DNA from 2 places in the Escherichia sp. TC-EC600-tetX4 genome. Region 1 is predicted to be linked to the other one. Evidence: predicted binding sites of a transcription regulator. Region 1 holds the regulator's gene; the other holds the start of a gene.
What was found. The regulator CRP, encoded in region 1, controls carbon source genes, mostly activating them, when cyclic AMP is high. The targets are predictions, from matches to a motif close to ATGTGANNNNNNTCACAT.
Positions count from the first base shown of each region.

Region 2: garD (galactarate dehydratase) is a predicted target of CRP. The motif match lies at 1,805-1,822, and genes of this name have one in related genera.

Region 1 covers NZ_CP079924.1:394,553-398,571, forward strand. Annotated here, with positions in the region: gene argD (bifunctional acetylornithine/succinyldiaminopimelate transaminase) at 1-220, shown strand, start outside; gene KXD89_RS01795 (YccS/YhfK family putative transporter) at 287-2,377, opposite strand; gene crp (cAMP-activated global transcriptional regulator CRP) at 2,428-3,060, opposite strand; gene KXD89_RS01805 (OsmC family protein) at 3,362-3,766, shown strand; gene KXD89_RS01810 (phosphoribulokinase) at 3,821-4,019, opposite strand, start outside.
Region 2 covers NZ_CP079924.1:608,791-612,809, forward strand. Annotated here, with positions in the region: gene garD (galactarate dehydratase) at 126-1,697, opposite strand; gene garP (galactarate/glucarate/glycerate transporter GarP) at 2,072-3,406, shown strand; gene garL (2-dehydro-3-deoxyglucarate aldolase) at 3,422-4,019, shown strand, end outside.

The sequences.
Region 1 (4,019 bases):
TATTCGCGGTATGGGGCTGTTGATTGGCGCAGAGCTGAAACCACAGTACAAAGGTCGGGCGCGTGATTTCCTGTATGCGGGCGCAGAGGCTGGCGTAATGGTGCTGAATGCCGGACCGGATGTGATGCGTTTTGCACCGTCGCTGGTGGTGGAAGATGCGGATATCGATGAAGGGATGCAACGTTTCGCCCACGCGGTGGCGAAGGTGGTTGGGGCGTAAATACGAAGCATCAGGCAAAAGATGTCGGATGCGGCGTGAATGCCTTATCCGATGGTTTAGCCTGCATTACGCCTTCGAATCCCGCAACTTGCGACTCAGCCAAATCCCGTGATGCGGTCGCTGACGCCATGCCATCGACGAAATGGTGTGCATGGTGTTCAGATGACCAATAACCCGCTGTAAATGCTGCTCCAGCGTACCTGCCGCGCCTTCGTGCGGCTGCATCTCCGGCGCATCCATGATATTGGCATCGCCAGAACTACCCGGTTCGTCATACTCCAGTCGCTGCTGACAACGCTGAATGGCGATTTCACAAGACTGTAAATACTCTTGTGCCAGTTCAGGTGGCAATGCCCGGTGTTCCCGCGCCAGCGTGGTCATGGCATTAATATGCTCAACAATAAACTGGCTGTGCGTTACCCACAGTTTCATATCTGCCAGATAATGGCTGTTAAACGCCGGTTCCTGCATCGCCTGATTCAATGAGTTATACAGAGTGTTATGTGCCTGATTTACCCGCATTCGCTGCCAGGCCAGTGGCGTAGGTTGCGGATCCTCGCTAAGAATCAAGCGAATCGCTTCCTGATAGGCTTCTAAAGCATCATGGGCGTTTTTACGCAATAACCCGCTCTGCCACTGCGGCCACAGCCAGACAGTACCGCCGAAAGCAATTAAACAACCAATAATGGTATCGATAAGACGCGGAAGGATGTATTGCTCGCCGTTCAACCACAATAGTTGCAGGGTATACACTGCGGTAATAGTAAAACCGACCGTCGCCCAGCCGTAGTTTTTGCGCAATATCAGGTAGCTGGCGAGGGTGGTAATCAGCATCAACGTCAGGGTGTAACCTTCGGGAATTTTAAAGTGCAGCGCCACGCCCGCAATGATTAACCCGACCACGGTTCCCACGGAGCGATTCACAATCCTCAGACGGGTTGCGCCATAGCCATTTTGTGTCACCAGCAATACCGTCATCAGGATCCAGTACGACTTCGGCAGATGCAGCGCGGTGCCCATCAGGCTGGCAACGCTTAACATCACACTGAGTCGTCCGGCATTGCGTAGCGCCGGAGACTTTAGTGACAGATAACTTTTCAGCGCCGGAAGTAATGGCATTCGCCGCTGTTTATCGGCCAGTAAGTCACGGGCATAGAGCGGTTTTTGGGTGCGCAGCACGCGGGCGATGCGGCTGAAATGCCAGTAGCAGAATTGCCCAACCGGATTATCCGGATGCTGGCGGGCGATTTTTTCCAGTGCGCCAATTTGCTTTTCCATCGTAAAACGCGTTGGCAGGCGATGGTAAAGAATGTCATCAGCCAGCACGCGCAGGCGAGCGGCGACGGTTTGCGCATTCCAGCGGATAACTTCTTCCGCATGGCTACGCTCGACCAGCTTTTGCACCTCTTCCGGCTGATGCAAACTGACCGAAATATGTTCCTGTAAATCCAGCGCCTCCTGGAAAATACGCAGCATCCGCTTGTAGTCAGTATTATTTTGCGCGGAAAGCATATGCATTTGCTGATAGCACTGGGTAATTAGATCGACCGCTTTTTGCTGGCGCACCAGCAGCGGCGGCAGCGCTTTTTCAGGGTCGGTGTGCTGGGTAAGCAGGCTGTATTTGGCTTCACAATAATCTGCCAGTTCACGGTACAGCAGACTTAGTGACTCGCGCAGCGGTTGTTCGCGCCAGATCCAGAACCAAAACCAGTTAAACAATCCGTACCAGAGAGTGCCCAACGCATAGATGAGCAACGGTTCCCAGACCGGCATGTATCCCGCCAAACTGAGGGTAAAAATGGCGGCGAGCAGCGATGCAGGAAGCAATTTTGCGTGCAATGGCCCCAGCTCAGCAGTGACGCCAAGTACCAGCGTTAATCCGGTCAGCAAAAAGGGCAGGGGAACATCTTTTGCCAGTAGTAGCTGTGTCAGCAAGCTACAGGTGGCAAACAGCGACGCACCAATGATTAAGCGTTTGAAAAAACGTTTATGAGGCGTATCAAGGCCCGCAATATTGCAACAGGCAGGAACGAGGGAGAAGAGCAGACCGAATCGTAATTCGCCAAGCATTAACCCAACGGCCACGGGCAAACATAGCACCAGCGTTTGTCGAAGTGCATAGTTGATATCGGGGTGATAAATCAGTCTGCGCCACATCGGGGGAAACAAAATGGCGCGCTACCAGGTAACGCGCCACTCCGACGGGATTAACGAGTGCCGTAAACGACGATGGTTTTACCGTGTGCGGAGATCAGGTTCTGATCTTCCAGCATCTTCAGAATGCGTCCCACGGTTTCACGAGAACAGCCGACAATCTGACCAATTTCCTGACGGGTAATTTTGATTTGCATACCGTCCGGGTGAGTCATAGCGTCTGGTTGTTTTGCCAGATTCAGCAGAGTCTGTGCAATGCGGCCCGTCACGTCGAGGAACGCCAGGTTGCCCACTTTCTCTGAAGTGACTTGCAGACGACGCGCCATCTGTGCAGACAAACGCATCAGAATGTCCGGGTTTACCTGAATCAATTGGCGAAATTTTTTGTACGAAATTTCAGCCACTTCACAGGCGGTTTTCGCACGTACCCATGCGCTACGTTCCTGGCCCTCTTCAAACAGGCCCAGTTCGCCAATAAAATCACCCTGATTCAGATAGGAGAGGATCATTTCTTTACCCTCTTCGTCTTTGATCAGCACTGCCACAGAGCCTTTAACGATGTAGTACAGCGTTTCCGCTTTTTCACCCTGGTGAATAAGCGTGCTCTTGGATGGGTACTTATGAATGTGGCAATGAGACAAGAACCATTCGAGAGTCGGGTCTGTTTGCGGTTTGCCAAGCACCATGCGCGGTTATCCTCTGTTATAAGCTTTCTCCAGAGCCAGATAACGCCGCTGTCTCTGGATTGCCGAAATATGCTTCCCGCTACCTGGGAAGGGGCTATCAACTGTACTGCACGGTAATGTGACGTCCTTTGCATACATGCAGTACATCAATGTATTACTGTAGCATCCTGACTGTTTTAGCATAGCTTTCGCTTTGTGTCTCCTGGTGTCTCGCTTCAGCATGACCCAGGTCGCCTTCCGTTGCGCGATTTGGTTAGTACGCGTACTCTGTCAGGAAAATTGACGCAGTGGAGTAGCAAAAATGCAAGCGCGAGTGAAGTGGGTCGAAGGGTTAACTTTTCTGGGCGAATCCGCCTCTGGTCATCAGATTTTAATGGACGGCAACTCAGGCGATAAAGCACCAAGTCCGATGGAAATGGTGTTGATGGCGGCGGGTGGTTGCAGTGCCATCGATGTGGTTTCGATCCTGCAAAAAGGGCGTCAGGATGTGGTCGATTGTGAAGTAAAATTGACCTCTGAACGCCGCGAAGAGGCACCACGCCTGTTTACGCACATTAATCTGCATTTTATCGTCACCGGTCGCGACCTGAAAGACGCAGCGGTTGCGCGTGCGGTTGATCTCTCTGCCGAGAAATATTGTTCAGTGGCGTTGATGCTGGAAAAAGCGGTGAATATTACTCACTCGTATGAAGTGGTTGCCGCGTGACTTAACTATCCCGTTGTGAAGCCGGATAGTATTTTATCCGGCGTAATAGCAGAGTTACTCGATTTTCTTTCCTTCCATCAATCGTTGCACCAGCGGCAGCATAATTAATTCCATTGCCAGACCCATTTTGCCGCCCGGTACCACTAACGTATTGATGTGGGAAATGAATGAGCCTTGCAACATCGCCAGCAGCCAGGGGAAATCGATCCCTTCCAGATTACGAAAATGGATCACCACAAAGCTTTCATCGAGC
Region 2 (4,019 bases), 210 kb from region 1:
GTTTTCTGCTCAAATTATAAGCTTGAACTAAGGTAATGCAAATGCATTATTAATGGACGTGGGGGCTTTAAACAATAAAAACATGGCACTAAGGCCATGTTTTGCGAGGGACGTTCCAAAAGAAATCAGGTCACCGGTGCCGGGTTAAACACCGCCAGCTGGTTATGCAGCCCCCATTGATCCGAGAAGGTTTTCTTCTTCCCGCTGGCGACGTCGAGAATAAAGTGGAACAACTTCCAGCCCACCTCTTCAATAGTTTCTTCGCCGGTAGCGATGGTGCCCGCATTAATATCCATTAAATCAAACCAGCGGTTCGCCAGCTCGGTGCGGGTTGCCATTTTAATGACGGGTACCGCCATCAGGCCGTACGGCGTACCACGACCGGTCGTAAACACTTGCACTGTGATACCCGAAGCCACCTGTTGCGTGCCACAGACAAAATCGCTGGCTGGCGTCGCGGCGTAAATTAATCCGCGTTTAGTCGGGCGTTGACCGGGCGACAGCACTTCAACAATTGCGCTTTTACCCGATTTAGCAATGGAGCCGAGTGCCTTCTCTACCACGTTTGCCAGACCGCCTTTCTTGTTGCCCGGCGAAGGGTTGGCGCTGCGGTCGGTTTTTCCCATATTGAGATAGTTATCGTACCACTCCATCTCCTCCAGCAGCCGTTTGCCGACCTCTTCGTTCACTGCGCGTGGTGTCAGCAGATGGATCGCGTCACGCACTTCCGTTACTTCTGAAAACATCACCGTTGCGCCGCAGCGCACCAGTAGATCAGACGCATAGCCAACCGCCGGGTTTGCCGTTACACCAGAAAACGCATCGCTGCCACCGCACTGCATACCAACGACCAGTTCTGAAGCCGGGCAGGTTTCTCGCTGCCGTTGATTCAGTTTTTGTAGATGGCGTTCGGCGATCTGCAAAATATCCTCGACCATGGACTGAAAACCGACATGCTTTTCATCCTGCAAACTGACAATGCTGGCGCTTTCTACTGGAATAGCTTGCACATCATCCGTTCCAGTCAGCAGGCGCTCAGGCTGCAACTTTTCACAACCCAGGCCAATCACCATTACTTCGCCGCCAAAGTTAGGATTCAGCGAAATATTGTGAATGGTACGGATAGGTACAACTGCCGCCGGTGCGTTAATCGCCACGCCACAACCGTACAAATGATTCAGCCCCACCACGCCATCGACGTTCGGGTATTTCGGTAGCAGATCGCGTTCAATGATTTTTACTACATAGTCCACCACGCCTGCCACACAGTGGACGCTGGTGGTGATACCGAGCAGGTTTTTGGTGCCCACGCTGCCATCGGCATTGCGATAGCCCTCAAAGGTGTATCCTTCCAGCGGCGGTAAGGGTTCCGGGACTTTGGTTGCCAGTGGCAGCGTGTGTAACGGCGGCGCTTCCGGTAGTACAACCATTGATTCGTCGATCCAGCTTCCGCGTGGGATTGCACGCACGGCGTAACCAATCACTTCGCCATAACGAATAATTTCACCATTAGCCGGAATGTCCAGCAATGCGACTTTATGCCCCTGGGGAATATGTTCAATTAATTCCAGCCCATCCGGAAAACGCGTTCCTGCTTTCAGGCCATTATCATTAACAATAATTGCCACATTATCTGTGTCGTGAACTTTTATATAAAACGCAGTTGGCGTTTCTTGTCTGATTTCGATGTTGGCCATTGTGCAATATTCTCCAGCCAGGGGTTATTAAAATGAGGACCTGGTCTCATTTAAAAATAAATGACTTCATTGGGTGAAATAAGAATGTCAGGAGTTTAAACGCAGAAATGTGATCAATGTCAATCATTTCAGGGATTGCAGTGCCGCCCGGTAAGGTAAAGCGCAAATCTGTGCTTTAGCGCGCAACCTTATGTGCATATGCTCAAAATAATATTTAAATAGTATTAATTAAATTAGCATTTGCACAATGATTATTATTCTCGCGCTGCTTATACTAATTCCCGAGTTCATTGTCGTTACGGCATAAATGAAACTCATAAATAACACCTTCCCCATAATAATAAAAATCAGCATAAGTACCCGAGGTAAATAAAATGATTCTGGACACCGTTGACGAAAAAAAGAAAGGCGTGCATACCCGCTATTTAATATTACTGATTATTTTTATTGTTACCGCCGTTAACTACGCCGATCGTGCAACGCTGTCTATTGCTGGTACCGAAGTGGCAAAAGAGTTGCAGTTAAGTGCGGTTTCGATGGGTTACATCTTCTCCGCTTTTGGCTGGGCCTACTTGCTGATGCAAATCCCCGGCGGCTGGCTGCTTGATAAGTTTGGCTCGAAAAAAGTTTACACCTACAGCCTCTTTTTCTGGTCGCTATTCACCTTCCTGCAAGGCTTTGTTGATATGTTCCCGCTGGCCTGGGCAGGGATCTCCATGTTCTTTATGCGCTTTATGCTCGGCTTCTCGGAAGCGCCATCATTCCCGGCGAACGCCCGAATTGTCGCCGCCTGGTTCCCGACGAAAGAACGTGGTACTGCCTCCGCCATCTTTAACTCGGCGCAATATTTCTCGCTGGCGCTCTTTTCGCCGCTGCTTGGCTGGCTGACTTTCGCCTGGGGCTGGGAGCACGTCTTTACCGTTATGGGGGTGATTGGTTTTGTGCTGACGGCGCTGTGGATCAAGTTGATTCATAACCCGACAGATCACCCACGTATGTCTGCGGAAGAGCTGAAGTTTATCTCTGAAAATGGCGCGGTGGTCGATATGGACCACAAAAAGCCGGGCAGTGCGGCAGCAAGCGGACCCAAACTGCATTACATCAAGCAATTGCTCTCTAACCGCATGATGCTGGGCGTATTTTTCGGACAATATTTTATCAACACCATCACCTGGTTCTTCCTCACCTGGTTCCCGATTTATCTGGTGCAGGAAAAAGGCATGTCGATTCTGAAAGTGGGTCTGGTCGCCTCGATTCCAGCACTGTGTGGTTTTGCGGGCGGCGTGCTGGGAGGTGTCTTCTCGGATTATCTGATCAAACGCGGTTTATCCCTGACCCTGGCACGTAAGCTACCGATTGTGCTGGGAATGTTGCTGGCTTCCACCATCATCTTATGTAACTACACCAACAACACCACGCTGGTGGTCATGCTGATGGCGCTGGCTTTCTTTGGCAAAGGATTTGGTGCGCTGGGCTGGCCGGTGATTTCTGACACCGCGCCGAAAGAGATTGTTGGCCTCTGCGGCGGCGTCTTTAACGTCTTTGGCAATGTTGCCTCCATTGTCACTCCACTGGTGATTGGCTACCTGGTAAGTGAACTGCACTCCTTCAATGCAGCACTGGTTTTCGTGGGATGTTCAGCGCTGATGGCGATGGTCTGCTACCTCTTCGTAGTTGGCGACATTAAACGTATGGAATTGCAGAAATAAGCAAAGGTATAAGCGATGAATAACGATGTTTTCCCGAATAAATTCAAAGCCGCACTGGCTGCGAAACAGGTACAAATTGGTTGCTGGTCAGCACTCTCTAACCCGATTAGCACTGAAGTTCTTGGTTTGGCTGGGTTTGACTGGCTGGTGCTGGATGGCGAACATGCGCCAAACGATATCTCCACGTTTATTCCGCAGTTAATGGCCTTGAAAGGCAGCGCCAGCGCGCCAGTAGTGCGAGTGCCGACCAACGAGCCGGTAATTATTAAGCGTCTTCTGGATATCGGTTTCTATAACTTCCTGATTCCTTTTGTAGAAACAAAAGAGGAAGCAGAGCTGGCGGTGGCATCAACCCGTTACCCACCGGAAGGCATTCGCGGCGTCTCCGTTTCTCACCGCGCCAATATGTTTGGCACCGTGGCGGATTATTTCGCTCAGTCGAACAAGAACATCACTATTCTGGTCCAGATAGAAAGTCAGCAGGGCGTAGATAACGTCGATGCCATTGCCGCTACCGAAGGCGTAGACGGCATCTTCGTCGGCCCCAGCGATCTGGCCGCGGCATTAGGCCATCTCGGCAATGCATCACACCCGGATGTACAAAAAGCAATTC